Regions from separate parts of the Streptomyces sp. NPDC127119 genome, predicted to be linked through region 3. Evidence: riboswitches for the same ligand, from Rfam matches in the RefSeq annotation. Region 3 holds a riboswitch; each other region holds the start of a gene.

Region 1 (7,137 bases), on a different contig from region 3:
GGCCATGGTCGAGGCGTACGAGAGGCCGAGCAGACCGGTGCCGGTGAGCGCGAAGGCCGCGGCGAGTGTCGCGGGGTTGCCGATACGGCGGATCAGCCCGGGTACGTAACGGGTGCCCAGCAGGAGCGGGACGGTCAGCGGGATGATCCCGAGCCCTGCCTGCAGCACGGAGAAGCCGCGTCCGTACTGAAGGAGTGAGGCGTTGACGTAGAAGAGCCCGAAGTTCCCGAAGAACGTGAGGGTCATACCGAGGGCGGCGCCGCCGAGTGCCGGGCTGCGGAACAGGCGCGGGTCGAGCATGGGGTGGGGGACGCGCAGTTCGACCCGTACCCAGCACAGACCCAGCAGCACGCTGCAGGCGAAGGCGGTGAGCACGACCGTGCTGCCCCAGCCCTGTTCCGGCCCCTCGATGATTGCGGCCAGCAGTGCCACGACGGCCGCCACGAACAGCAGCGTGCCGGGCACGTCGAGGGTGCGTTCGGAGCGGGCGCTGCGCGGTGCGGTCCGGGCCGTCCACGCCAGGCAGCAGACCGCTATGAGGGCGACCGACAGGAACAGCGTGCGCCAGGAGCTCGTACTCAGCACCGCCCCGCCTCCGACGTTGCCGACGACGCCGCCGACGCCGGAGGCCGCCGCCCACACGGCCAGCGCGTGGGGGCGCCGCTCGGGGGCGGTGGCGTGCAGGAGGATGCCGACACAGTTCGGCAGGACGCAGGCGGCGCCGAGGCCCGTGACGGCACGCCCTGTCAGCATGATCGGCACGTTCGGCGCCACGGCCGACACGACGGCGCCGAACGCGACCGTGCCGAGCCCCGCCATGAGGACGCCCTTGCGGCCGAACTTGTCGCCGGCCGCACCGGCGGGGATGACCAGACAGGCGAAGACCACCACGTAGGCGTCGACGATCCACAGCAGGTTCGACGACGTCGGTCGCAGTGAACTCGCGGCCAGTTGCGGCACCGCCAGGTTGATCGCGGCGACGAATCCGACCACCAGGGCGGTGCACACACTCACGCAGGCGAGCACGGTCCCGGACCGCCGCGCCGGGCGCAGGGTGCCTTCCAGTGTGGACGTCATGGCTCTCGATTCCTGTCGTGGATCACGGAACACGAAGCACGGCCGGACACCGCCCGACAGGCCCGTCCCGGGACAGGTCGAGGCAGGCCCGGGCACTCACTTCCGAGTCACCGTGCACCGTAAAGATAACACATACGAGACACCGTGACTCGTATAGACTTGCGGCATGGTGGATGGAAGTGGCCGCGGTCGGCCCCGCAGTGAGAGCGCACGGGCCGCCGTGCTGCACGCCGTCGACGACCTCCTGGTGGAGGTGGGGTACGCGGCCCTGACCATGAAGGGCATCGCCGAGCGGGCGGGCGTGGGCCGGCAGACCGTGTACCGCTGGTGGTCGAACAAGGCGGAGGTTCTCTACGAGGCCAGCGCCATCGACGCCCGGCAGGAACTGTCCGTGCCCCGCAGCGGCGATCCCCGCAAGGACCTCAAGGCCTATCTCGACGCCCTCGTCGGCTTCCTGGCCCGCTCCGACGCGGGCGCGGCCTACCGTGCCCTCATGGGCGAGGCCCAGCACGACGCGGAGGTCGCGGCGCTGCTCGCGTCCCACGACATCCTCGGGGAGAGCGCCGCCGAGGTCGTGGAGGCGGTCCGGAAGCCGAGCGGCACCGCGCTCTCACTCGAACAGGCGACCGCGCTCCTGATCGGCCCGCCCTTCTTCCACATCCTGACCGGACGCGGCGCGGACGGCCTCGACACCGAGCAGCTCACGGAGCAGTTCGTGCGCGCCCTGAACCATGCGGGGGCCTGACACGCCCCCGCCCGCCCCTGTCAGCCGTTGAGCAGCCGTCCGGCCCGGGACATGCCGAAGGCCGGACCCCGGGGATCACAGGGTCCGGCCTTCGGAGATTCACATCGGCCGACGTCGGTCGACGCCCGTGGGCGTCAGTCCGCGTCAGACAGCGCCGGAGGGCGTCAGACGGAGACGCCCTTGGCGCGCAGGTACGCCAGCGGGTCCACGTCCGAGCCGTAGTCCGGGGTGGTGCGGATCTCGAAGTGCAGGTGCGGGCCGGTGACGTTGCCCGTGGCACCCGAGAGGCCGACCTGCTGTCCGCCGGTCACGGTCTGACCGGCCGAGACGGAGAGGGAGGACAGGTGGGCGTACTGGGCGTAGTGGCCGTCGGCGAGCTGGATGACGACCTGGTTGCCGTACGCGCCGCCCCATCCGGCGGAGACGACCGTGCCCACGCCGACGGACTTGAGCGCGGTACCGGTGGGCACCACGAAGTCGACACCGGTGTGGTAGCCGCTGGACCACATGCTGCCGGACATCTTGTACGAGGTGCCGATGGACGCCCCCGTGACCGGCAGCGTGAAGCCGGTGGCCGTCGAGGTGTCCGCCGCCTTGGACGCCGTGGTCGTCTTCTTGGCCGCGGGCTTCTCGGCGGCCTTGTCGGACGACTTGGAGGCGGTGGAGTCGGAGCTGGACGCCGCCGCCTTGCCGCCGAGGGCGAGCTTCAGGCCCGGGTGGATGAGGGACGGGTCGCCGCCGATGGACGTGCGGTTGTCCGAGTACAGCTTCTTCCAGCCACCGCTGACGTCCTGCGTGTCGGCGATCTTCGACAGGGAGTCGCCCGAACGCACGGCGTACGTCCTGGTCGCGACCTTCTTCGCTTCGGCCTTCTTCGCCTCGGCCTGCTTCTCGGCGGTCGGAGCGGCGGCGGCGGACTTGCTCGCGATGTTCGAGACGTTCGCGGCGCTCGCCACGGAATCGGCGGCGGTCTGCGGAGTCGCGGCGTGCGCTCCGGCGGCGCCGAGCAGCGGGAGGGCGAGAGCCGCGCCCCCGGTTCCGGCCACGGCCATGGAACGCGAGAAACGCTGGGACTTGGGACGGCGGTGCTTACCCTTCGCGGGCATGACGAATTCCTCTCCGGCGCCTGCGAGGTGAGCTGTCGGGTGCGAGCTGGAGATGCCCGGCCGTGCTTTCGCACGACTTAACCCCAAGCCGTTCCGGAGACCGGAACAGGCGTCTTACCTGTGGGTCCCCCGCTCCTGCCACGTACGGGTGAGTGCGGATTCCGGGCGGCGGCAGGATTGGGCGTCCGTCCGGATTGGAGGTGAACGTAAGCGACATGAAGAGGCGCAAACAAGCTTGGGGGTTTCCTGTGTGCCCCGTTTTCTTGATCCTCGACCGAAATACCGGTCACCCTGTGTGAATGCGGTCTATCCACCGCTTGTTAAAGCCCTGCAAACAAAGCGGACTTACGTGAGCATGGCGACAGCGGAACGTCACGGATATGACGCTGCTCACCAAGGACCGCCCCAGGAGCCTTCACTCCGGCGCGAGTTGGAACGAAGGCTCCATTACGGACACAACAGTCAGATGCGACGCAGCCGGATAACTGACGCATCGAGGTCTCCCCGCAGCCCCGTCCGCAACCCGTGGTGCAACAGCACCGCGCCTCGGTGGACTTCACCCGTTTCGAGGCATTCGTACGATGCCGACGGGTCGAGGCCCCGCAGCCGCACCGGCAGGGCCGGCTCACCGTAGTGCTGGGCTTGGAGCCAGGCGAGGACGACGACCTCGCCGTCACGGACATACTGGACGGCGCTCAGTCCGCCCTGCGGCGCCCGCAGCCGATGGAGCTCGCCGCCCTGCACGACGGGCCTGATCTCCTTGTAGAGCTCCACCCAGGTCCGCGCCTCGGCCAGCTCCTCCTCGGTCCAGCGGGTGAGGTCGCCGCCGACGCCGAGCACCCCGGCCATCGCGCTCACGAAGCGGAAGCGCAACGAGCTGACACGTCCGTTGAGCTGTGTGTTCGGGCTGTCGGTGACCCAGGCGGCCATGGCCCGCGCGGGATGCACCTGGCTGAAGCCGTGCTGGATGGCGAGCCGGTCGAGCGGGTCCGTGTTGTCGGAGGTCCACACCTGGTCCGTACGGGCCATGATCCCGAGGTCGATCCGGCCGCCGCCGCCCGAGCAGGACTCGAAGGCGACACCCGGGTGGGCGGTCCGCAGCCGGTCCAACAGCTTGTACAGGGCGTGCACATGGTCCACCCACAGCCGTTGCGGGTAGGCCTCGCCGGGCCAGCCCGCGTCGGTGAAGGCGCGGTTGAAGTCCCACTTCACGTAGTCGATCGGGGCACTGGAGAGCAGCGCGTCGAGCTGTTCCCACAGGTACTCCTGGACGTCCTCGCGGGCGAGGTTGAGCACGAGCTGATTGCGCAGTTCCGTCCGCTTTCGTCCCGGCTGGAACTGCACCCAGTCCGGGTGCGCGCGGTACAGCTCGCTGTCCGGATTGACCATCTCGGGCTCGACCCAGATGCCGAACTGCATCCCGAGCCCGTGCACGTAGTCGCTCAGCGGCTTCAGTCCGCCCGGGAAGCGGTCCCGGTTGACCGTCCAGTCGCCGAGGCCGGCCCGGTCGCTGGTGCGCGCCCCGAACCAGCCGTCGTCGACCACGAACAGCTCGACGCCCGCCCCGGCGGCCCGGCGGGCGAGCGCCCGCTGCTGCTCCTCGGAGATGTCGAACTCCGTGGCCTCCCAGGAGTTGTAGAGCACGGGCCGGTCCTGCTCCGCGTCCGGGATCACGTACGCGCGCTGGTACGCGTGCCAGGCGCGGCTCGCCCCGCCGAAGCCGCCGTCGCTCCACAGCCCCGCGAAGACGGGAGTGACGAAGGTCTCCCCCGGCTCCAGCCGCAGCAGGCCCGAGTCGTCGTACCCGGCCCCGCCGGTGATCTGCACGCGCGCGTCGGGCAGTTGGGCCACCGCGATCCGCCAGGTGCCCGACCAGGCGAGCGCGCAGCCGTAGACCTCGCCCAGCTCCTCGGTGGCCGTGCCGTCCGCGTCCAGGGCCACCCAGGGCAGGTGCTGGTGCCCGGTGTGCCCGCGCCGACTGCCGATGATCTTCTCGCCGTACGTCAGCTCGGAGCGCACGAGCCGGGACTCGGCCGCCCACCGTCCGTGCAGCTGGGACAGCCGCCACCCGTCGCGCTGCGGGAGCGTCCAGGTCGCGGAGTCGGCGCGCAGCACCTCCAGGGCGGGCCCTTCGTTGGCGAGGGTCACCCAGCGCTCGACGACGTCGGTGCCTGCCCGCATCCGGTAGTGCAGGGTGATGCCGAGCCCGGAGTCGGAGAACCGCAGCCGCAGCTCGTCACCGCCGGCCCCCTCGGCCGCCTCTCCGTCGGCGGTCTCCCCCTCGACGATCGCGTACCCCTCGAAGCGCCATTCGGTGCCGCGCCGGTCCGGCGTGCGCACCGACAGCGCGGGCCGTACGAAGCGGGGGCCGCCCTCGACCGGGTACTCCTCGTGGCCGTCGAGGGTCGCCTCGAACGCCCAGTACTCGGGACCCGGGCCCGCGGCGAGCGCCTCGGCGTCGGGGAGCGCGATCCTCGGGCCCCAGTGCAGATGAAGCAGCTCGTCCTCGTCACCGAGCCGCAGGCCGTAACTGCTCGTGGGCCCCGAAAGAAGCCACGTACGGCCGTCTGCGCCGATCTCTACCATCAAGCCCTCACATATTCGAACAGGCACGCTCAAGCCCCAACATCATCAGGGCCGACCTGCCCTTCGGGCAACGCCTGTGGACAACTCATTGGCCCACGAACCGATGTCGTATCGTCGGATACGCACCTCGCCGACGAGCCGCGTCGGTGGCCGAGGGGAGGAGCCCCCGTGACGCAGCAGGTCCCGTCGACCGAGCCCGAGCTGACCGGCGTACGCAACTTCCGCGATGTGGGCGGCCTGCCGACGGCGGACGGTCGGCGGGTGGCGTACGGGCGGCTGTTCCGCAGCGGCCACCTCGCGCACGCGACGCCCTCAGACGCCGCGTTCCTCGCCTCGCTGGGCCTGCACACGATCTTCGACTTCCGCAACGCGGCGGACCAGAAGCTGGAGGGCGCCGACGTCGAGCTGCCCGGCGTGCGGAACGTGAACCTCCCGCTGACGGACCCCGCCGACGGCGCCGAGTTCTGGAAGATGGTCCGCGACGGGAACCTGGACGAGCTGCGCGGGCTGCTCTCGGACGGCCGGGCGGCGAACCGCATGATCGCGTCCTACCGCACGATCATCAAGCACCGCACGGCCGAGCACCGGCAGGTGCTGCACTCACTGGCGGAGGACAGCGTCCCGGCCCTGATGCACTGCGCGGCGGGCAAGGACCGGGCCGGTCTCTCCGTCGCCGTGACGCTCCTCGCGGTGGGCGTCGAGCGCGAGGCGATCGTGACGGACTACCTGGAGTCGAACGCGGCGCACCGCCGCTACAAGGTGCACCGCAGCAGCTCCGCCTCCTCCGCGTACACCCCCGAGGTGATGGAGCTGCTCGGCCCGCTCTTCGACGCACGCGCCGAGTACCTGGCGGCGGCGTTCGACACGATCGAGGAGACCTGGGGCGGGGTCGACGCGTACCTGCAGCAGGCGCTCGACGTGACCCCCGAGATACGGGAGCGGCTGCGGCAGCGGTTCCTCGACTGACCGGGCCGCCGCCCCGGTCCGCTACTGGTTCTCGGCCCCCAGCGTGAACAGCAGGTAGATGAAGGCGGCGAAGACGTGCCCGACCGCCACATAGATGATGAGCCGCACCCACAGCGCGCGCGGGAACTTCTCCTCGATGTCCTTCATGAGGATTCTCCTGGAATCGTCGTCGGCCCGAGGCACAGCGCGGCCGTCGGACTCTGCAGCAGGGTGTGTACGAAGAGGAGCTCGGCCCCGTCCCGGTCCGCGGCGGCGATCCGGTGCGGGGTCAGCGAGTCGAAGTGGGCGCTGTCGCCGGGTTCGAGGACGTGCGCGGTGTCGCCGAGGCGCAGGCGCAGCCGTCCCTGGAGGACGTACAGCCACTCCTCGCCCGGGTGGACCCGCACGATGTCGCCCTGCGCCCCGTAGGGGACGTGCACGCGCAGGGACTGCATGCCGCGTCCGGCGGCGCCGGCCTGCCAGTACGTCCAACCGCCGGCCTTCGTGGGCTCCATGTCGGCGGACCGCACGACGGCGTCCCGCTCGGTGACCGTCTCGCCGAGCAGGTCGGAGACGGTGGTGCCGTAGATGCGGGCGAGGGCGAGCAGCATCGGCAGGGAGGGCTGGCGCTGGCCGGTCTCCAGCCGGGAGAGATGCGCGGGGGAGAGTCCGGCCGCT
Region 2 (7,137 bases), on a different contig from region 3:
CCGCCCGCCACGTCCTGCCCGAGTTCACCGAGCGCACCAGCTCGGGGACGCGGACCATGGACCCGTACTCCAAGCTCCTCGAAGAGCGGATCGTGTTTCTCGGGACGCCGATCGACGACACGTCCGCGAACGACGTGATGGCGCAGTTCATGCACCTGGAGTACCAGGCACCCGACCGGGACATCTCGCTCTACATCAACTCCCCCGGCGGCTCCTTCAGCGCGATGGCGGCCGTCTACGACACGATGCGATTCGTCAGCTGCGAGGTGGAGACCATCTGCCTCGGGCAGGCCGCGTCGGCCGCCGCGGTACTGCTGGCCGCGGGCACACCGGGCAAGCGGTACGCGCTGCCGGGCGCCCGCATCCTGCTCCATCAGCCGCACCTGTCGGAGCCGCTCCGGGGCCAGGCGTCCGACCTGGCGATCCAGGCGGACGAACTGCTGCGCACCCGCGCCCGGATGGAGGACATGCTCGCCCGGCACACGGGGCAGCGCCGGGAGCGGATCGGCGCGGACATCGAGCGGGACAAGATCCTCGACGCCCGCCAGGCCCTGGAGTACGGGCTGGTCGACCGGATCGTCCCCAGCCGCAAGGCGGCCCTCGGCGCGTCCGACGACGCATCAGGCACGTCCGACACACCCGGCGTGGGGTGATCCGCCGATGCTTCCGCCCGAGTTGCCCCCGCTGCCGGCCCTGACGCGGGCCGAGGCCGAACTGATCGACCGCTATCTGGAGGTGGTCGACCTGCTCGGCCGGATCAACCCGGCGCACTCCGGCGACACGTACCGCGGACTGCGCGCGGCCCAGGCCCTGGTCGGCAGGGCGACCGCGCTGCGCGACGCCCTGACCCTGATGCACCAGCGGGGCGAGAACGAGTTGCACGCCGCAACCCTGGCGCGGGCCCTGCGCGTCCTCGACGGTGAGCGCAGGGCGGGCCGGGTCGCCCTGCCGCCCGGCTCCGGCACCTGACGTACACCACCGGTCCGGCCTCACGCAGGCACTTGACGAGGCGTCCGCACTGGAGTTGAAACGGACCAGAAGGCGTACCCCCGGTTGGCGTAGTCGAGGCTGCTCCCACAAGCCCCCGGGAGTTGCGCAACGTACGTACGTCCGAGGCGGAATCAACCATTCCGGTGCTGGTGCGGGGGTCCTTGAGGCCCTCGACGCCCACCCGTAGAAAGGGCTGTCCACCCGAACGGGTGAGTGGTGAGTAAGCCCACAAATCGCCGATTCCGCTCGGCTTTTGGGACATCAGTGCGTCAAGATCCCTGCGACGACAAGCCCCCGCCAGAAGCGGCGGGGCGGTCCGGGCGGACGCCGAGTCCTGCCGCTGCCCGGATGACCGGTCGACAGAAGTGCATCGGCAGGAGTGGAGGACCCGAGCATGACGGGCCGCCGGAGAGATCCGAGTGGCCCTTGGGGTGAAGCCGCAGCTGCGGCCGGGCAACTTCGCCAGCCCGAATCCGACAGGTCATCCTTCACAGGCGGCTGACGAAGGGTTGCGCATGACTGCGCTCAATCGTGTCCCGTCGCTGTTCAGCAGGGCCGGTACCGCATCGGTTCTCACCATCGCCGCCGTAGGCGGCGGCATAGTGGCCCCTGGCTTCGCGTCCGACGCGGAAGCGGCCACCCCCGCGACGAAGGCACTCAAGGTGGCGGCCTCCAAGAAGGGTTCCCCGTACAAGTACGGGGCCACGGGGCCCAAGCGCTTCGACTGCTCCGGCCTCACGCTGTACTCGTTCAAGAAGGCGGGCAAGAAGCTGCCCCGCACGGCTGCGGCCCAGTACAACAAGACGAACCACGTCTCCTCCTCGAACCGCAAGCAGGGGGACCTGGTCTTCTTCCACTCGGGCCGGAACGTCTACCACGTGGGCATCTACGCCGGGAAGGGACGGATCTGGCACTCCCCGAAGACCGGGGACGTGGTGAAGCTCCAGAAGATCTGGACCAAGAGCGTCTGGTACGGCCGGGTCAGGTGATCCGCCCACGGGGTGGCCGTGGCGCTCGGATCGCCACGGCCACCCCGTGAGGGACCCGGCCCGACGGCCCGCGAGGGGCCCGGCCCGCCGCCCGTGAGGATTCCGGGCATCACACCCGTGGGAGACCCGCTCGACGCCCGTGAGGGACCCGGGCCCTCACGCGTGAATTCGGGCGCTGACTGGTTACTCGTTCACCGCCGGACGTCCGGTGCGTTGTGTGTTGTGGGTTGTCCGCCGGCTCGTCGTGGCCTGGCGCGCGGTTCCCCGCGCCTCTTCGGGGCGGGCCCTACTCGGCCCGGACCGGCTGTGCCGGGGCCGTCCAGGGGAGCATGATCGATACGGTCTTGCCGCCCTCGCTGGTGGCTCGGACCGAGAGCTTGCCACCGGATTCCGCCGTCAGCCAGCGGATGATCACCATGCCCCGGCCGTTGTCCTGCTGAACGGCGGCGGGCAGCCGTTTCGGGAAGCGCGGGTGGCTGTCGGTCACACCGATGCGCAGTTGTTCGTCACGGTCGAGTTCGACGTCCACCGTGAAGGTGGGTGACAGTCCGAAGGTGTGCTGTACCGCGTTCGTGGCAAGTTCGGAGACGATGAGCCGAACCGTGTCTGCGGTCTCCGAGTCGGACGGCAGTCCCCATTCGGCCAGCACGTCGGTGACATACGTACGGGCGACGGAGACCGAGGCGGGATCGCTCGGCAGAGTGACGGATGCTTCCTGGTGGTCTGCCATGCGACGTCGTCCCTTTCCCACGGGACCGGGGTCCGACCGAAGCGGATGACTTCGAGACGGTCCCGGACTGGTGCTTGCGCCAGAGTGCCACTACCTCGGCGTTCGTGGTGCCGATCCACCAAGATATGCATATATCTGTCGCTCGAAGCGGTGAACTCTGCGACCGTCGACCGTATTTGGGCGGGCAGGTGGTTTGTCCTCTACCGTCGGCGTGACGCCGGGCGCTGTAGCGCTTGCGCGACGGTCGGAAGGAGACGGCCATGCAGTACGGCCCCGCGGTGCGCCGACGTAAGCTCGGCGCCGAACTGCGGGCCCTGCGCGCCCGCGCGGGCCTCACGAGCGGCGAGGCTGCGCGCCTCGTGGGCTGGCACCAGTCGAAGGTGAGCCGGATCGAGACCGGCCGCAGCGGGGTCAAGCCCGCCGACGTGCGGCGACTCCTGGACGCGTACGACGTCCGCGACCCGGAGCTGCACGAGTTGCTCGTCGTGCTGGCGGGCGCGGACGGCGACGGCCGGCACCACTGGTGGCACGCCTACCGGGGCCTTCTGCCGTCGACGTACAGCGATTTCATCAGCCTTGAGGCGCAGGCGGACGCGATGCGCACGCTGGAGAACTCCGTGGTGCCGGGCCTCCTGCAGACACCGGAGTACGCCCGCGCGGTGACACGCGCCGCCCTGGACGGGGTGCCCGACGGCAAGATCGACGCTCTGGTCGAGATGCTGGTGAAGGTGCGCCTCGCGCGCCAGGAGGTGCTGCGTTCGAACAAACCGCTCCGACTGAGTGCCGTTCTGGACGAGTCGGTGTTGCGGCGGACCGTCGGTGGACCGGAGGTCATGGCACGGCAGTTGGACCGGTTGCGCGAGGCCGCGCACCTCCCTCACGTGCGCATTCAGGTGCTGCCCTTCGGAGTTGGGGCTCACATCGGAGTCACAGGACCCTTTGTTATTTTTTCGTTTACGAACAGATCTGATCTGGATGTGGTTGTTCTCGACCACTTGACGAGTAGCCTTTATCTCGAACAGAGAGAGGACCTCCAGTCCTACGAGGAGGCCTTCACCTCCCTTCAGGGCCAGGCCCTTTCGCCCGAGGACACGTTGGATCTCATCGCCGGTGTAGCTGACGGCGCATAAGGAGGCACCATGCCCGCCACGCCTCGGTACGTACCTTCCAGCACCCACCCCAGCGCCCATCTGCACGGTGTGCGGTGGCGGCGCAGCAGCCGCAGCACGGGAATGAACAACTGCGTCGAGACCGCCCGGCCGGACTCCGGCCCGTGGGCCGGACTGCTCGCGGTGCGCGACTCCAAGAACGCGTCGGGGCCCGCCCTCCTCTTCGCGCCCGCGGCCTGGGAAGGCTTTATCGGCGCGCTTCGATGATCACGCCGACGGCCCGGTCGACCTGCCGGTCGGTGAGATCCGCGCGGGCCGTGAGGCGCAGCCGTGAGATGCCGTCCGGCACCGACGGGGGACGGAAGCAGCCGACGGCCAGACCCGCCGCACGGCACTCCGCGGCCCAGCGCAGCGCCTGCTCCGGGGAGGACGCGCGCACGGAGACGACCGCGGCGTCGGGCCGTACGGCTTCGAGACCCCCGGCCGTCAGGCGTTCGTAGAGGGCGGTGGCCACGGCACGCGCGCGTGCGGCCCGTTCCGGTTCCCCGCGCAGCAGACGCAGGGCCGCCAGGGCCGCGCCCGCCGCCGCGGGGGCCAGGCCCGTGTCGAAGATGAAGGTGCGGGCCGCGTTCACCAGATGGTCGATGACGTGGGCCGGTCCGAGGACGGCGCCGCCCTGGCTGCCGAGCGACTTCGACAGGGTGACGGTGGTGACGACGTCGGGCGCGCCCGCGAGTCCCGCCGCCCACGCGGCGCCCCGCCCGCCGTCGCCGATGACACCGAGACCGTGCGCGTCGTCCAGCACCAGCGCCGCGCCCGACCTGCCGGACTCCCCCGCTTCCCCCGCTTCCCCTGCTTCCCCCGCGTCCCGGCAGGCCGCGGCCAGTGCCGTCAGCGGGGCCGCGTCGCCGTCCACCGAGAAGACCGTGTCGGAGACGGCGATCGCGGGCCCGGTCCGCGTGTCCAGCGCCTTGCGGACGGCCTCCGGATCGGCGTGGGCGACGACCTGCGTGGTGCCGCGCGCGAGCCGGCAGCCGTCGATCAGCGAGGCGTGGTTGCCCGCGTCGGAGACGATGAGCGAGCCGTGCGGTGCCAGCGCGGTGACGGCGGCGAGGTTGGCCGCGTAGCCGGAGGAGAAGACGAGAGCGGACTCGAAGCCGCAGAACTCGGCGAGTTCGTGTTCGAGTTCCGCGTGCAGCTCCGTGGAACCGCTGACGAGCCGGGAGCCGGTGGCGCCGCCGCCCCACGTCCGGGCGGCCCGCGCGGCGCCCTCCGTGACCTCGGGGTGCCGGGCCAGGCCCAGGTAGTCGTTCCCGGCGAGGTCGAGGAGCGCGGAGTCGGCGGGACGCGGACGCAGGGTACGGACGAGTCCGGCCCGGGAGCGCGCCCGCGCCTGCTCGTCGATCCACTCGAACGGCGATCGGGCCATGTGTCCTCCGGCCATGAGGTAGGGGTGGATGCGGGTGTCCCATGGGGCCCCGACACACGACTTTCCGCCCGGCCGTCCCCACTGCCTTGTGCAGACCACGCACAGCCGCCTTTTGTAGGCAACGCACAGACCCTAGCCGGACGGCCAGCCACCCATGGTGTGGCAATGCCCACACGTCGACCGCTCTCTGTTGTCTGGTTCCTCCTTGGCCCGGCGCGGTCGGATAGGCCAGGATCGGATCTCATGGACCTGCTGAACACGCTGCTGGACAAGGGGCTTCGGCGCGAGCTGCCGACCCGCGACGAGGCACTGGCCGTGCTGGCCACCTCCGACGACGAACTCCTCGATGTGGTGGCCGCGGCCGGCAAGGTACGCCGCCAGTGGTTCGGCCGACGGGTGAAGCTGAACTACCTCGTCAACCTCAAATCGGGTCTGTGCCCCGAGGACTGCTCCTACTGCTCGCAGCGGCTCGGCTCGAAGGCCGAGATCCTGAAGTACACCTGGCTGAAGCCCGACCAGGCCTCCGAGGCCGCGGCGGCCGGGCTGGCGGGCGGCGCCAAGCGGGTGTGTCTCGTGGCGAGCGGACGCGGTCCCACCGACCGTGACGTCGACCGGGTCTCGGACACCATCAAGGCCATCAAGGACCAGAACGAGGGCGTCGAGGTGTGCGCGTGCCTCGGGCTCCTCTCGGACGGCCAGGCCGAGCGGCTGCGCGACGCGGGGGCGGACGCCTACAACCACAACCTGAACACGTCCGAGGGGACGTACGGGGACATCACCACCACCCACACGTACGCCGACCGGGTGGCCACGGTCCAGAAGGCGCACGCGGCGGGTCTGTCCGCCTGCTCCGGTCTGATCGCGGGCATGGGCGAGAGCGACGAGGACCTCGTCGACGTCGTCTACGCGCTGCGCGCCCTCGACCCGGACTCGGTCCCGGTCAACTTCCTGATCCCCTTCGAGGGCACCCCGCTCGCCAAGGAGTGGAACCTCACCCCGCAGCGGTGTCTGCGCATCCTCGCGATGGTCCGGTTCGTCTGCCCGGACGTCGAGGTGCGGATCGCGGGCGGCCGCGAGGTCCATCTCCGCACGATGCAGCCCCTCGCCCTGCACCTCGCCAACTCGATCTTCCTCGGCGACTACCTCACCAGTGAGGGCCAGGCGGGCCAGGCGGACCTGGACATGATCGCGGACGCCGGTTTCGAGGTGGAGGGCACGGGCGAGGTGACGCTCCCGGAGCACCGGGTCACCGCGCACGCCGGATGCGGCTCGCACACGGACACGGACGCCGACGCGGGCGCCGGATGCGGCTCGCACGGGGGCGGCGGTTGCGGCCCCTGCGGCCCGACCGCTCAGGAGGAGGCTCCCAAGGAGCTGGTCCAGGAGGCCGCGCGGGGCTCCGAGGCGCGTACGGACCTGGTCTCGGTACGCCGTCGGGGCGCCGGAACGGATCTCGCGCCCAATGCCTGATCTGCCCCCGCCCGACACCGCCGTGGCCGCCGATCGGGTCCGTGAGCTGCTCGAACTCGACCGGCGGCACGTGTGGCATCCGTACGGGCCGATGCCGGGCCGGCAGGAACCGCTCGTCGTGGAGTCGGCGAGCGGGGTGCGGCTGCGCCTGGCCGGTGACGGTAGCGGTGACGGTGACGAGCTGATCGACGGCATGTCGTCCTGGTGGTCCGCGATCCACGGCTACAACCACCCGGCCCTCAACGAGGCGGCACGCGACCAGCTCGGCCGGATGAGCCATGTGATGTTCGGCGGGCTCACGCACGAGCCCGCCGTGCGACTGGCGAAGCGCCTTGTCGACATGTCACCGGAAGGACTCGAACACGTCTTCCTGGCCGACTCCGGCTCGGTGTCCGTCGAGGTCGCCGTCAAGATGTGCCT
Region 3 (7,137 bases):
GGGGTGGGGACCCGGGCCGTCCGGCGGGGGCCGGCGGTCCGCTGGGTGTCCGAGGAGTGGGACGCCCCGGCCCCGGCCCGGCTGCGGGAGCAGATGTCCGCCGAACTGGCCCCGCGCTACGCACCGGTCGAGCACCGGCGCGTACGTGCGCCGCGGCCCGCGGCCGAGGAGATCGTCGTCACCTGGGTCGCCTACGCCGACGGTGTGCCGGTGGCCACCGCCTCGCTGCGCAGGCTGCCCGACCGGCACGAGGTGAAGCGGGTGTTCGTGCACGCCGACCACCGCGGCCGGGGGCTGGCGCGAGCGGCCCTCGCGGCGGTGGAGTCGACCGCGCTGGCCCTCGGCGTCGACCGGCTGTGGCTGCAGACGGGCGCGCTCCAGCCGGAGGCGCGGGCGCTCTACGCGCGGGAGGGCTGGCAGGAGGTGCGGCCGTACGCCCCGTACGACCGCAATCCGTTCAGTGTCTGCTTCACCAAGGCGCTCACGGAGCCGGCGAGGACGCCACCGTCACGCTGAGCCCTGGTTCAGGCGGGGCGGATCACGCTGTGGATCGCCGCCTCGCCGGCCCAGTAGATCGACTCCTCGCGGATGGCGACGCCCGGGCTCGGTGCGTGGATCATCATGCCGTTGCCCGTGGCGATGCCGACGTGACCGACCTGGACGCTGAAGAGCACGAGGTCACCGGGCCGGATGTCCGACACGGGGACCATCGTGCCGGCGGTCGCCTGGTCCTGGGCGGAACGCGGGAGCGCGACTCCGGCGACCTTCCAGGCGGCCTGCGTGAGACTGGAGCAGTCGTACGAGCCCGGTCCCATCGAGCCCCATACGCACGGCTTGCCGATCTGGGCGCGTGCGAAGTCGACGGCCCTGGCGCCCTGTCCGCCGTACCCGGGGTCGGGCGCGGCATAAACGGGCGTGCCGTAGGGGGGCGTTGTGTAGGCGGGCGCAGGAGCCGGGGCGGGAGCGGGGGCAGGGGCGGGAGCGGGCATGCCGTATCCGGGGTTCGCCGCGGCCTGCATGTCGAGGGCGACTCCCGTGGCGATGGGGGTGCTCGCGTCGACGTACATGCTCGTGTCGCTCTGCCGGCCACCGGCGTAGGGGGCACCGGCGTACTGGTCGACCCCGGGGTACACGCCGTTGCCGATGCTCCGGTCGGCGGCGGGACCCGCTCCCGTACCGGGTATGCCGGGGTACATGGCCGTACCGGCGTACATGTCCGTGCCCGCGCGCATGTCCGTGCCGAGGGACGGCTGCTGCCACGCGTCCACGGCGGGCGCTGCCGCGCGGTAGTTCTGTGCCTGGGCGGCAGGTCCCCAGGCGCCCTCGATCGCCTGGAACGGCTGCAGTTCCGCGACGGGCGCGGGACCGCGCCGGGCCGCGTGTCCGGCCAGCAGGTCGCGGGCCTGTCCGAGCTTGCGCTGGTTCCGCTGCTTCGAAGTCCGCAGTGTCGCCTGCGACGGTCCGCCGGACGTCCCGGGCATGGCCCGGTCGGCCGCCTGACGCTGGGCCGGAAGGGCCGGCAGCGCGGCGGCGGGTCCCGCGGTCAGTTCGGCGACGGGCCGCGCGGTCAGTTCCGCGACGGGCCCGGCTCCGCCTCCGGCGCCGGGGCCGGCGCTCGGGCCGGCGGTCAGCTCCAGGACGGGCTTGTCGGAACCCTCACGTCCGCCGCGCCCCTCACGGCCACCGCCGCCCGGACGGCCGCCCGTGTCGGCGGGCCGCGATCCGGCAGAACCGCGGTCCGGCATCCTGTCGGGCGGCAGTACCGCCGGGAAGACCGGGCCCAGCTGCGAGCGGCCCACGTCGAACCACTTCTTCGCGACGTCCGGCAGCGGGGCGGCGGCATCGCCCGCTCCGCCCCGGCCGCCCCTGTCCCCTGACGCCGGTCGGGCGTCGCGGGTCGTGGTGCTCATCGCACGGGTCACGTTGATGTTGCCCGTGGCGTTCTCGACACGGTCGTAGAGATTGGTGATCCGCTGCTGTACTTCCTCGCGGCTGGGTTCATCACCCCGCTGCGCGGGAATGCCTGCGGAGGCGAACTGGTCCACGGAAGAGGGGGCCGCCTTCACGAGGGCGGAGCGGGACATGCCGGGGAGGCCGGTGCCTCCGGGGCGCTGCGTTCGTTCCGGCGCGATGGGAGACGACTCCTTCCGTGCACCGCCTGCCGGGCCGACTGTCGGGTTCGGGCGGACTGTTCCGAAAGGCATGCCCTACGGCCTCTGCCCGGGGGACAGTTGGGCCGATTCACCCTGAAGTCGACTGGACCTCCGGCTCCGGCCGCCACGAAGGCCGGTCGGATTCGGCGGAGACCGCGCGACCCGGCGAGGTTCACCGGAGGGAGTCGTACGGCCCAGCCGTCAACTTAGCCAACTTGTGTGTCTCGCGTGAAGATTGAAGTGCGAAGTGTCCGATATGTAATTGTGACCTTCGTCGTACCCGACGGTGACCTTGGACCGTTGACCACCTCACCGCGACCGGTCCGTCACTCGCGGTTCACCCGGGACCAGTCGGGCGTGGAGAGGCCAAGAAGTTCCTCGATCCGGGTGTTGTCCGGCAACGGGCCGTGATCGCCGGTCACTTGCAGTGCCGAACCGGCCGTGATGTGTCCGAGCCGCAGCGCGCGCTCCATGCCGGCGCCCCGCAGCAGACCGCTCAGGAACCCGGCGGCGAAGGCGTCCCCCGCGCCGACGGGCTCCACCACGTCCGTGCGCAGAGCGGGCACGGTCCAGGAGCCTTCGTCGCTGAAGACCGTGGCCGATCGGCCGCCGTCCTTGACGACGAGGAGGCGCGGATGCGGCAACAGCCGCCGTACGCCGTCCGGTTCGAGGTCGGCGTCCCAGAGGTCCTGTGCCTCGTCGAGGCCGACGAAGGTGAGGTCGGCGCGGTCGGCCAGCTCGCGCAGTACGGCGGCGGCCGTGCCGGGCGGCCACAGCGCCCGGCGGTGGTTGACGTCGAAGCTGATGGAGTACGAGCGTTCGTCCGGCGGGGTGGCCAGGGCCTCCTCGACCAGGCTCCGGCAGGACGGGGACAGGGCCGGGGTGATCCCGGTGAGGTGGACGAGGGAGGCGGACCGCAGCCGGTCGTCCTTCAGCACCTCGGGGCCCAGGGCCGAGGCCGCCGAGCCCCCGCGGTAGTAGTGGACGCGGGTACGGGTGGCGGCCGGCTCCTTCACGAGCAGGCCCGTGGGCCGCTCCGGGTCGTGCCGGACTCCCCCGACGTCGACGCCGGCCGCGCCGACCGCGGCGCGCACCCGCCGTCCCAACGCGTCGTCGCCCAACGCCGAGAGCCACGCGACGGGGATGCCCAGGTCGGCCAGATACATCGCCACGTTCGACTCGGCCCCGGCCACCGACACCCGCAGGTCCTCGGCGCTCTCCAGGGACTCGGCCGGGGCGGGGGCGAACGCGGCCATGGTCTCCCCGACGCAGACCACCGGCCCTTCACGGGGCCGCCAGTCGGCGCGGGACACGGACGTACTGCTCATACCGCTTCCTTCCGGGGCGAGTTGAGGCCACGGAGGCCTGGGGCGTGGCTCCGGTACGCGTCCGCCGGTCTCCCGGGTACGCCGACCCGGGCCGTGAACACGGCGCCGTCGTACGGGCCGGGCGCGGCGAGGCCCACGCGGGCGCTGGTGACGTACAGAAGGTCCTCCCGCAGGCACACTCCGGCGGGCTGCCGTGCGGGCAGCCGCAGGGTGCGGTCGAGGCGGCCGTCCCGCAGATACCGGCGTACGGTGCCGGTGCCCCACACCGCGATCCACACCGCGCCCTCGGTGTCCACCACCATGCCGTCGGGGCTGCCGTCGTCGACGGTGACGTACGCCTCCGAGGCGCCGAGGGCGCCGGTGGCGGGGTCGACGGGGTAACGCCGGACGACTCCACGGGCGCTGTCGGCCAGGTACATGGTGCGGCCGTCGGCCGTGAAGGCGGGCCCGTTCGGCACGGTGATGCCGTCGAGGACGCGGACCACCGTGCCGTCGTGGTCGACGCGGTAGAGGGAGCCGGCTCCGTCGTCGGCCTCGTAGGACATGCTGCCCGCCCAGAAGCGGCCGGCGGGGTCGGCGGTCCCGTCGTTCATGCGCATGGGCCGTGCGGCGTCCGCCTCGGGCCGTGCCAGCCAGTGCGGCGGGGCGTCCGGGGCGAGCAGACAGATGCCGGTTCCCGCGGCGGCGATCCAGATGCCGGGGGCGTCGGCCACGGGGGCCACCGCGCCCAGGGGGAAGGGCAGGTGGGCGAGTTGCCGGAAGGGCTCGGCGGGACGGTCCGGGGTGGCGGTGAGCAGGCGGCCCGCGAGGATGTCCACGAGCACGATGCCGTGGTCGTCCGTCCAGCGGACGCCTTCGCCGAGTTCGAGACGGTCGGGGCCGAGGACGGCTGCCTCTGCCCCTGCCCTCGTCTCTGCCGCTGCTTCGGCTTCGGCTTCGGCTTCGGCTTCGGCTTCGGCTTCGGCTTCGGCTTCGGGGCAGGTCACGACATGCCCTCGTTCGCCACCGCGAGGAACGCCCGCGCGCGGTCCCGCAGCGCGGTCAGGCTGCCGCCGTCGGCCGCGTCCCCGATCAGCGGTGAGCCCACGCCGACGGCGGTCGCCCCGGCCGCCAGATAGGCGCGGGCGGCGGCCCCGTCGACCCCGCCCACCGGCACGAACAGCTCGTGCGGGAACGGGCCGCGCAGCGCCTTGAGGTAGGCGGGGCCACCGGCCTGGGCGGCGGGGAAGATCTTCAGGGCGGCGACGCCGAGGGTCCGCGCGGCCAGGATCTCGGTCGGGGTCATCACCCCGGCCAGGACCGGCAGCCCCAGTTCGCGTGCCGCGGTGACGCCGTCCCCGAGCGCGGGGGTGACGGCGAAGTCCGCACCGGCCTGCCGGGCGGCGCGGGCGTCGTCGGCGGTCAGGACCGTACCGGCGCCGAGGGGGCGGTCGGGGCCGAGTTCCTTGCGGGCCCGCTCGATGACCGACAGGGCGTCCTTGCCGCTGAGGGACACCTCGATCAGCTCGATCCCCTCTTCGGCCAGGGCCAGCACGGTGCGTACCGCCGCCTCCGGGTCGTCGCCGCGCACGATCGCGACCAAGCGGTGGGCGGTGAGGGCCGCTCGAAGATCCAGCAGGTCCATGCAGACTCCTTGTGGTACGGGTCGGTTCAGGTGCAGCGGCAGTGCGTGGTGAGCGTCAGCCGCCACCGCACCTCGCCGGACACGGGTACCCGGGCCGCGTCGCCGGGACCCACGTCGGCGAGGTCGAAAACACGGCCGAGCATGGGCTCGACGCCCGTGCTGCGGTAGGGGCGCCCGGCGGGGAAGCCGCCCAGGTTGCGCCAGAGGGCGACGGACGTGGGCTGCCCGTCGGCCTCCAGGGCCAGGGACAGCCGGTCCCGGCCGTCGTGGACACAGCAGCCGGGGGCGTCCACGACGGCGCCGACCGCGGTGCCGTCGTCCGGGCCGAACCGGTCCAGACGCAGTCCGCAGGGGGCGGGCCAGTCCCCCTCCACCCACGGGGCGCCCTTGGGCCACGGCCGCGCCAGCAGCGGGGCCGCCTCGGGGAAGAGCCGGGTCCGCGCCCCGTCGCCGATGCGCACGCTCGCCCGGTCGGACAGATCGAGCAGGGCATGAGCGGCCCACACGAAGCGAAAGCCCGCGTCGGCCGTCAGCACGTAGTCGGCTTCCGCTCCGTCGGGGGTGCCGCGGATCGTGCGACTGAGCGTGAACCGGTCGCAGCGGACGACGTACCGGTCGTCGTCCCCCCGCTCCGGACCCGGGACATGGTCCGGATCCGGTGTTGGGACCGGTGTCCAGGGCCGTGTCCACGCGTCCCCGTGGTCCGGTCCGCCCCGGACCGTGGGGACGCACTCCTCCAGGCCGCCCGCGTCCACGAAAGCGTCGCCGGGCGCGGCCCCCGCCCGCTCGGGGGCCTCGCGGTGCCACAGCCACTCCCGGCCGGCGGTCGTGCGCAGGGAGGTCCAACGGCCTCCGTGGGCGGGGTCGGTGACCACCTCAAGGGGCATGCTCACCACTCCGCGAAGGAGCCGTCGGCGTGCCGCCACACCGGGTTGCGCCAGGCGTGTCCCGACCGGTCGGCCGACCGTACGGCGGCCTCGTCGATCGTGATGCCCAGACCGGGGGCGTCGCCGCGCGAGGCGTGCCCGTCGACGAAGCGGAACGGCTCGGGGTCCACCAGGTACGACAGCAGGTCGGCGTCCTTGTTGTAGTGGATGCCCCGACTCTGCTCCTGGATCAAGAAGTTGGGGGTGGCGAAGGCGATCTGGAGGCTGGCCGCCAGGGCGATCGGGCCGAGGGGGCAGTGCGGGGCGAGCTGCGCGCCGTGGGTCTCGGCGAGCGAGGCGATGCGGTGCACCTCCGAGATGCCCCCGGCGTGGGACAGGTCAGGCTGGGCGACCGCGATGCCCGCGGTGAGCACGGGCAGGAAGTCGGCGCGCCCGTAGAGGCGTTCACCGGTGGCGAGCGGGATCGGGCTCGCCGCGACGAGGCCGGCCAGCAGGTGGCCGTGCTCGGGCACGACGGGCTCCTCGACGAACAGCGGGTGCAGGGGCCCCAGTTCGGACAGGACACGGCGTGCGCCCGCCGCCGTGAAACGGCCGTGGAAGTCGACGGCGACATCCCGGTCGGGGCCCAGTGCCTCGCGGGCGGCAGCCACCCGGCCCACGATCGCGGCGGTCTCGGCCGGGGTGGGGATGGGCGAGGTGGCCCCGGCGCCGTTCATCTTCACCGCCGTGAAGCCCGCCTCGACCTGGGCGGCTATCTGCTCGGTCAGCTCGGCGGGTTCGTCGCCGCCGACCCAGGCGTAGACGCGGACGCGGTCCCGCACCGGGCCGCCCAGCAGGGCGTGCACCGGAGCCCCGTACGTCTTGCCCGCGATGTCCCACAGGGCCTGGTCGAGCCCGGCGACGGCACTGGAGAGAATCGGGCCGCCGCGGTAGAAGCCGCCCTTGGACAGCACCTGCCAGTGGTCCTGGATGCGCAACGGGTCCTGGCCGACGAGGTATTCGGCCAGCACGTCGACGGCGGCGCGCACGACCTCGGCCCGCCCTTCGACGACCGGTTCGCCCCAGCCGACGACACCGTCGTCCGTCTCGACGCGGCAGAACAGCCAGCGGGGCGGGACCAGGAAGGTCTCGATACGGGTGATCTT
Region 4 (7,137 bases), on a different contig from region 3:
GGAGACGACTTCGGGGTGGTCGTCGACGAGCCGTGACAGGCGCAGCAGCAGGTGCTCCAGTGCCGCGACGTCCGCGGGGGCCGAGCCGCGCCAGCCGAAGAGGAGGGGCGCGGTCCGGATGGATCGGACCAGTGAGGCGGCGTCGCGGTCGGTGACCGGAATCAGTCGGTGCGCGGTGTCTCCGAGCAGTTCCGACGCCGCTCCGGCGAGCCCGAAGGAGAGCACCGCTCCGGCGGCCGGGTCGATGACCGCCCGTACGACCGTGTCCACGCCGCGCGGTGCCATGGCCTGTACCACCGGGCGCAGTTCCTCGGGCTCTCCGAAGAGACTGGTCAACTCGGCGTACGCGCGCCGCAGTTGCTCCTCGTCCGCCAGGTCGAGGCGGACGCCGCCGAGGTCGGCGCGGTGCCGCAGGTGGGGGGCGGTGGTCTTCAGGGCCACGGGGTGGCCGAGGTGTTCCGCCGCGGCGACGGCCTCCCCGGGGGTGGGCGCGGGCAGGGCTCGGCGGACATCGATGCCGTACCGGGCGAGGAGGGCGCAGGTGTCGTCGGGGCCGAGGGTGAGCGCGCCCTCGGCCGGGCCCGGCTCCCACGCCGGCACCGCCGCTCCCGGCTCCGTCTGTCCCGCTTCCGCGGTGGTGCTGCCCTCCCCGTCGACGAGAAGGCGGCCGATCTGTTCGGCCGCGCCCTTCTCGTCGATGTCCTCGTACTCGGGCACCCGCCCCGGATCGGCGGCCTCCTGCCGCCACTGGCCGTATTTCACCGCTTCCGCGAGCGCGCGCACGGCCCGCTCGGCGGCGGGGTAGGCGGGGATGAGCCGGGAGTCCACCGCGGCGCTCTCCGCCCCGGCGCCGTCCGCCGCCTCGGGGAGGACGGGAGCGGTTTGTGGGGCGGGGCCGGCTGCCGCTGACGCGGCGCCGAGCGGTGTGGCGCCGTCCGGTGTGCCGGCGAACGGTGAGGTGCCGTCCGGTGTGGCGCCATCCGGTGTGGTGGCGACCCGTGACGTGCCGTCCGCTGTGGTGTCGGCCGGTGCCGTACTTCCGGCCGGTGCGGTGCTGGCCGCCGCGGACAGGGCCTCCGCGAGTCCGCCCAGCTCCACGTGCACCACGAGGACCGGTTTGGCGGGAGCCGCCGCCGATGCCGAACGCAGGGCCTCCGCCAGCGCGGCGTCCGCCGCCGATCTCTCGCCCACCGCCGGGATCGCGGTGACCACGACGGCGTCGCAGGCGTCGTCGGCCAGGGCGTGCGCCAGCGCGTCCCGGAAGTCCTCGGCGGAGGCGCCCGTCGTCAGGTCGCGGGGCGGCAGCGGCCGCAGGTCCTGGGCGAGACACGCGTCGTACGTCAGCAGCCCGAGCGATTCGGAGTTCCCGAGGATCGCCACCCTGGGGCCCGCGGGCAGGGGCTGGCGTGCCAGGAGCAGCCCCGCGTCGACCAGCTCGGTGATCGTGTCCACCCGGATGACGCCGGCCTGCCGCAGCAGGGCGGACACCGTGGCGTGCGGCAGCCGGGTGGCCCGTACCGCGTGTCCCTGGGGCGCGGCTCCGCCGTGCCGCGCGCCCTGGACGACGACCAGCGGCTTGGCCGCGGCCGTGCGCCGGGCGAGGCGGGTGAACTTCCGGGGGTTGCCGATCGATTCGAGGTACATGAGCGCGACATCGGTGTCCGGGTCGTCGTACCAGTACTGAAGGACGTCGTTGCCGGACACGTCCGCGCGGTTGCCGGAGGAGACGAAGGTCGACACGCCCGTCACCCCGGTGACCCCGCCGCCGCGCCGGTGCAGCCGGGACAGCAGCGCGATCCCGATGGCTCCGGACTGGGCGAACAGGCCGATGCGTCCGGTGCGTGGCATCTCCGGGGCGAGCGAGGCGTTGAGCCGGGTGCGCGGGGAGGTGTTGATGACTCCGAAGGCGTTCGGCCCGATCAGGCGCATTCCGTACGTCCGCACCTGGCGTACGAGCTCGCGCTGGCGCTCCCTGCCCTCGGGGCCGCTCTCGGCGTACCCCGCGGAGACCACGACGAGCCCCTGCACCCCGTGCTCGCCGCACTCCGCGACCGCTTCGGGGACCCGCTCGGCCGGGACGGCGATCACCGCGAGGTCGACGGGCTCGCCGATGTCGCGCACGGAGCGGTGGGCCGGGACTCCGGCGAGCTCCTTCTCCTGAAGTGCGCCGTTCACCGCGTACAGACGCCCGGTGAAGCCCGCGTCGCGCAGGTTGTCCAGGATGCTGCGGCCCACTCCCCCGGGTGTGCGGCCCGCTCCGACGACCGCGACCGAACCGGGTGCCAGGAGCCGGGCCACGGAACGCGCCTCCGCCCGCTGCTCCCGCGCGCGCTGCACGGCGAGCGAACGGTCGGTGGGCTCCAGGTCGAACTCCAGGCGTACGACGCCGTCCTCGAAGCTGCGCTTCTGCTGGTATCCGGCGTCCGTGAAGACCTTGATCATCTTGCTGTTGGCGGGCAGCACCTCGGCGGCGAAGCGGCGGATGCCGCGCTCACGGGCGACGGCCGCGACATGTTCGAGCAGGGCGGAGGCCACGCCGCGGCCCTGGTGGGCGTCCTGGACGAGGAAGGCGACCTCCGCCTCGTCCGCGGGGGCGGAGGCGGGCCGGCCGTCCGCGGCGATGCGGTCGTACCGTACGGTGGCGATGAATTCGCCGCCGACGGTCGCCGCGAGTCCCACCCGGTCCACGAAGTCGTGGTGGGTGAAACGGTGGACGTCCTTGGCGGACAGACGCGGGTACGGCGCGAAGAAGCGGTAGTACTTCGACTCGGCGGACACCTGCTCGTAGAAGCTGACGAGGCGGTCCGCGTCGTCGGCCGCGATGGGCCGGACGCGCGCGGTGCCGCCGTCGCGCAGCACGACGTCGGCCTCCCAGTGAGCGGGGTACTCGTGCCGGTCCGTCGGGGTCTGCATGGGGCCCAGAGTACGACTCGGGTCCGACAACGGCGGGTTCGCGCCCGGCGGGGACCCGGGGCAGTCTTGGGGCCCGGGCCGGTCCGGGCCCGCACCCGCGCACGGCACGCCCCACTGTTCACCGTATGGAACACTGGTCTAGACAACCTTGACACCTGAAGGGCAGCATCACATGGCTGAGCGCCGCGTCAACGTCGGCTGGGCCGAGGGCCTGCACGCCCGTCCCGCCTCCATCTTCGTCCGGGCGGCCACGGCCACCGGCGTCCCCGTGACGATCGCCAAGGCCGACGGCAACCCCGTCAACGCCGCGTCCATGCTCGCGGTCCTCGGCCTGGGCGCCCAGGGCGGCGAGGAGATCGTCCTGGCCTCCGACGCCGAGGGTGCGGACGCCGCGCTCGACCGCCTCGCGAAGCTGGTCGCCGAGGGCCTCGACGAACTCCCCGAGACCGTCTGACCCTCAGGGCCTCTCGGACCTCTTGGGACCTCTTGGGGTCTCCCCGGATTCCGTCGGACCCCATCGGTCGCCCCGGATCCCGTACGGCGGAGCCGCGTCACCCACACCCCGGGCGACGCGGCTCCGCCGTTCGCGCGTCCGGGAGCGTGCAGGGCCGGGGGCCGTTCTTTTCCTGCCTGCGGCGTATTGATTTCCGCCCGCCTCCACCCGCTTCCGCGCACACGGAAATGACGTGCTCCGCAATTCAGGGCACGCGGAAGAAAAGGGCACCGGAAATAGGGCCCCGCCGAATATCTCTCTTTGTATACGGTGCTTCTGTTAATGCCGCAGGCCCGCTGTGTTTACGGGATGTTGCGAAGTCCTCACACGCTCGGCGCGGTCCCCGCCGGGAAAACGCAGCCGGTGCGCGGACATCGCCCGCTCCGTGTGCAGCGCCGTGATCGCCCTGGCCCGGTCGCTGTCACCGCGGGCCACGGCGTCCACGATGGCCCCGTGCTCGGTCCAGGACTCGGCGGGGTGCGCGGGCGCCTCGACCGAGTACATCCAGGCGATCTTGTGCCGCAGCTGGCCGAGCGTCGAGGTCAGCGCCGGGCTGCCCGAGGACTGCGCGAGCGTCTCGTGGAACCAGCCGCCGAGCGAGCGCAGATCCTCGCTGTTGCCCCGCCTGGCCCGCTCCTGGCCGAGCCTGACCAGGCCGCGCAGCACCTTGAGATGGGCCTCGGTGCGCCGCTGGGCGGCACGGGCGGCGCCCAGCGGCTCCAGCAGCACGCGCATCTCCAGGAGGTCGGCGGCCTCCTGCTCCGTGGGTTCCGCGACGCACGCGCCCGCGTGCCGGCGGGTGACCACGAAGCCCTCCGCCTCCAGGGTGCGCAGCGCCTCGCGCACGGGGACCCGCGAGACGCCGTAGCGGCGCGCGAGCAGTTCTTCGGTGAGCCGGCTGCCGCGCTCGTAGACACCCGCGACGATGTCGTCCCGGATCGCCGTGCATACCGAGCGCGCGGGAATACGCATGACCGGACCTCCGCCTTAATCCCCGCGAAACGCGGTCGATTGACGCTTGTTCGGTGACTCTATTGCAGAGAACGGGAAATTCCGAAGGCAGCCGGGAATCCATGGATATTTTTTGGACACACCGGGCTTCTGAACAGGCGGTCGTCCGGTACGAAAGCGACCGGAAGCCGTCCGAACGCACGCAGGCCCCGGCTCGGTGAGCCGGGGCCTGCGACGGAGGTGCGGTGCCGCGCGGAGCCGCGGCGGCGGGTGCCGTGCGGTCAGACGTTCACGCCGTGCCCGCGGAGGTACGCGATCGGGTCCATGTCGGAGCCGTACTCGGCGGTGGTCCGCGCCTCGAAGTGCAGGTGCGCCCCCGTGACGTTGCCCGTCGCCCCGGAGAGGGCTATCTGCTGCCCCGGAGTGACCGTCTGGCCGACCGAGACACCGATGGACGAGAGGTGCCCGTACTGGGTGTACGTGCCGTCGACCATCTTGATGACGATCTGGTTGCCGTACGAGCCGCCCCAGCCGGCCTCCACGACGGTGCCGGAGCCCACCGCGTGCACGGCTGTGCCGCTGGCGGCGTGGAAGTCGATGCCGGTGTGGCTGCCGGAGGACCAGATGCCGCCGCCGGCCTGGTAGGACGTGGAGACGTACGAGCCGGTGATCGGCGCGGTGTAGGCGTTGAGGCGCTTGCGCTCGGCCTCGCGGGCCGCACGGGCCTTGGCCTCGCGCTCCTTCTCGGCCTTCTCCCTGGCCTCCTCCGCACGCTTCTTCGCGGCGGCCTCGGCCTTCTCGCGGGCGGCGGCCTGGTCGGCGGCCTGGCGCTGGGCGACGGCCTGCGCGTCGATCTCGTGGGCGACCGAGTCGCCCATGGTGACGGCCTTGAGGGGGCCCGTCTGCTCGATCTCGCTCTCGGCGGCGAACGCCGGGGCGGCCAGCGTGCCCACGACACCGGTGGTGGCCAGGGCGGCGACGCCGACGGTCCTGCGGGTGGTGCGCGTCATGCGGCTGGGAAGACGGTGCTTCCCCGTGGCGCGGGTGAACGCCATGAAGTGGCTGGTCCTTTCCTTCCTTCTCGCCTACCGGGTTAGCTGACGGGTTCGGAGCAGGAAGGTCTCCTACGGACCCCCTTCGGGAAGGGCGTCCGATTCACCCCAGGGACCTGGGTCCCCGGCTCCCCTGGCTCGCGCCGTACGGGGACTCGGCGATGACTGTCCGGTGCCGCGGACGCGGCGCAGTGCCTGACGAACAGCCGGACCGACGCTAAGCGGCGCCTCTTTCAATAGACAAACGGATCACCATTTTTGTAGCGCATGCCACAGGGCAGACAGGCAACTTCCCTGCAATACGGACAAACCATGGACGAAGAAGGACAGAAAAGGGCCCGGGTGACTCGTCCAGTCACCCGGGCCCCGGCCGTGAACAGTGTCCCGCCCGATCGCGGGCCCTGCCCGGCCTCAGATCCCTACTCGGCCGTCACGACGCTGACTTCGCCGACGCCGAGGGCCCTGACGGGCTCCTCGATCTGCGCGGCGTCCCCGACGAGGACGGTCACCAGACGGTCCACCGGGAACGCGTTGACGGCGGCAGCGGTGGCCTCCACGGTGCCGGTCGCGGCGAGCTGCTTGTACAGCGTCGCCTGGAAGTCGTCCGGCAGGTGCTGCTCGACCTGGTCGGCGAGCGTGCCCGCGACGGCGCCCGCGGTCTCGTACTTCAGGGGCGCCACACCCACCAGGTTCTGCACGGCGACGTCGCGCTCGGCGTCCGTCAGACCCTCGGCGGCGAGGGTGCGCAGCACCTTCCACAGGTCGTCGAGCGCCGGACCGGTGTTCGGGGTGTCCACGGAGCCGCTGATGGCGAGCATCGAGATGCCCGTCCCGTCCGGAGCGGAGCGCAGCACCTGGCCGAACGCCCGCACACCGTAGGTGTATCCCTTCTCCTCGCGCAGGACGCGGTCCAGGCGGGAGGTGAGGGTGCCACCGAGGCAGTACGTGCCGAGCACCTGGGCGGGCCACACACGGTCGTGGCGGTCCGCGCCGACGCGGCCGATGAGCAGCTGCGTCTGGACGGCTCCGGGCCGGTCCACGATGATCACGCGGCCGGTGTCGTCGGCGGTCACCGAGGGCACGGGACGCGCCTGGGCCTGCGAGCCGGTCCAGGTGCCGAGGGTGTCCCCGAGCAGCGCGTCGAGGTCGACGTCCGTGAGGTCGCCGACGACGACCGCGGTGGCCGTGGCGGGGCGTACGTGCTTCTCGTAGAAGGCGCGTACGGCCGCCGAGTCGATCGCGGTGACCGTCTCCTCGGTGCCCTGGCGCGGGCGCGACATCCGGGAGTCCGCCGGGAAGAGCTGCCGGGACAGCTCCTTGGCGGCCCGCCGGGCCGGGTTGGCACTCTCGTGCGGGATCTCGTCGAGCCGGTTGCGCACCAGCCGCTCGATCTCGCCGTCCTCGAACGCGGGTGCCCTGAGGGCGTCGGCGAGCAGGCCGAGCGCCTTGGGCAGCCGGGAGACGGGCACTTCGAGGCTGAGCCGTACGCCGGGGTGGTCGGCGTGGGCGTCCAGGGTGGCGCCGCAGCGCTCCAGCTCGGCGGCGAACTCCTCGGCGGAGTGCTTGTCGGTGCCCTCCGAGAAGGCTCGCGCCATGATCGTGGCGATGCCGTCGAGGCCCTTGGGCTCGGCTTCGAGCGGAGCGTCCAGAAGGACCTCCACGGCGACGACCTGCTGGCCGGGGCGGTGGCAGCGCAGCAGCGTCAGGCCGTTGCCCAGGGTGCCGCGC

The links. Region 3 has a riboswitch for cyclic di-AMP ahead of ACFVH5_RS32190 (C40 family peptidase). Riboswitches for the same ligand answer to the same signal wherever they lie in the genome.
Region 1: linked by a shared signal. The riboswitch ahead of ACFVH5_RS40405 (peptidoglycan DD-metalloendopeptidase family protein) and the one ahead of ACFVH5_RS32190 (C40 family peptidase) in region 3 are both predicted to bind cyclic di-AMP.
Region 2: linked by a shared signal. The riboswitch ahead of ACFVH5_RS31410 (C40 family peptidase) and the one ahead of ACFVH5_RS32190 (C40 family peptidase) in region 3 are both predicted to bind cyclic di-AMP.
Region 4: linked by a shared signal. The riboswitch ahead of ACFVH5_RS00085 (M23 family metallopeptidase) and the one ahead of ACFVH5_RS32190 (C40 family peptidase) in region 3 are both predicted to bind cyclic di-AMP.

The regions. Positions count from the first base shown of each region.
Region 1 covers NZ_JBHXTO010000188.1:270-7,406, reverse strand. The annotation lists gene ACFVH5_RS40415 (MFS transporter) at 1-1,077, opposite strand, end outside; gene ACFVH5_RS40410 (TetR/AcrR family transcriptional regulator) at 1,244-1,822, shown strand; gene ACFVH5_RS40405 (peptidoglycan DD-metalloendopeptidase family protein) at 1,987-2,928, opposite strand; cyclic di-AMP (ydaO/yuaA leader) riboswitch at 2,933-3,106, opposite strand; gene ACFVH5_RS40400 (alpha-galactosidase) at 3,391-5,514, opposite strand; gene ACFVH5_RS40395 (tyrosine-protein phosphatase) at 5,683-6,480, shown strand; gene ACFVH5_RS40390 (DUF6126 family protein) at 6,502-6,627, opposite strand; gene ACFVH5_RS40385 (helix-turn-helix domain-containing protein) at 6,624-7,137, opposite strand, start outside.
Region 2 covers NZ_JBHXTO010000099.1:1,793-8,929, reverse strand. The annotation lists gene ACFVH5_RS31420 (ATP-dependent Clp protease proteolytic subunit) at 1-653, shown strand, start outside; gene ACFVH5_RS31415 (hypothetical protein) at 661-969, shown strand; cyclic di-AMP (ydaO/yuaA leader) riboswitch at 1,316-1,502, shown strand; gene ACFVH5_RS31410 (C40 family peptidase) at 1,506-1,979, shown strand; gene ACFVH5_RS31405 (ATP-binding protein) at 2,266-2,709, opposite strand; gene ACFVH5_RS31400 (helix-turn-helix domain-containing protein) at 2,970-3,839, shown strand; gene ACFVH5_RS31395 (DUF397 domain-containing protein) at 3,849-4,085, shown strand; gene ACFVH5_RS31390 (8-amino-7-oxononanoate synthase) at 4,066-5,247, opposite strand; gene bioB (biotin synthase BioB) at 5,491-6,717, shown strand; gene ACFVH5_RS31380 (adenosylmethionine--8-amino-7-oxononanoate transaminase) at 6,710-7,137, shown strand, end outside.
Region 3 covers NZ_JBHXTO010000104.1:23,679-30,815, reverse strand. The annotation lists gene ACFVH5_RS32195 (GNAT family N-acetyltransferase) at 1-516, shown strand, start outside; gene ACFVH5_RS32190 (C40 family peptidase) at 525-2,084, opposite strand; cyclic di-AMP (ydaO/yuaA leader) riboswitch at 2,141-2,312, opposite strand; gene ACFVH5_RS32185 (sugar kinase) at 2,480-3,481, opposite strand; gene ACFVH5_RS32180 (SMP-30/gluconolactonase/LRE family protein) at 3,478-4,467, opposite strand; gene ACFVH5_RS32175 (bifunctional 4-hydroxy-2-oxoglutarate aldolase/2-dehydro-3-deoxy-phosphogluconate aldolase) at 4,464-5,096, opposite strand; gene ACFVH5_RS32170 (hypothetical protein) at 5,132-5,992, opposite strand; gene dgoD (galactonate dehydratase) at 5,995-7,137, opposite strand, start outside; gene ACFVH5_RS32160 (FadR/GntR family transcriptional regulator) at 7,137-7,137, opposite strand, start outside.
Region 4 covers NZ_JBHXTO010000001.1:17,830-24,966, reverse strand. The annotation lists gene ACFVH5_RS00100 (GNAT family N-acetyltransferase) at 1-2,913, opposite strand, end outside; gene ACFVH5_RS00095 (HPr family phosphocarrier protein) at 3,086-3,367, shown strand; gene ACFVH5_RS00090 (GntR family transcriptional regulator) at 3,686-4,378, opposite strand; gene ACFVH5_RS00085 (M23 family metallopeptidase) at 4,639-5,412, opposite strand; cyclic di-AMP (ydaO/yuaA leader) riboswitch at 5,425-5,580, opposite strand; gene ACFVH5_RS00080 (M16 family metallopeptidase) at 5,829-7,137, opposite strand, start outside.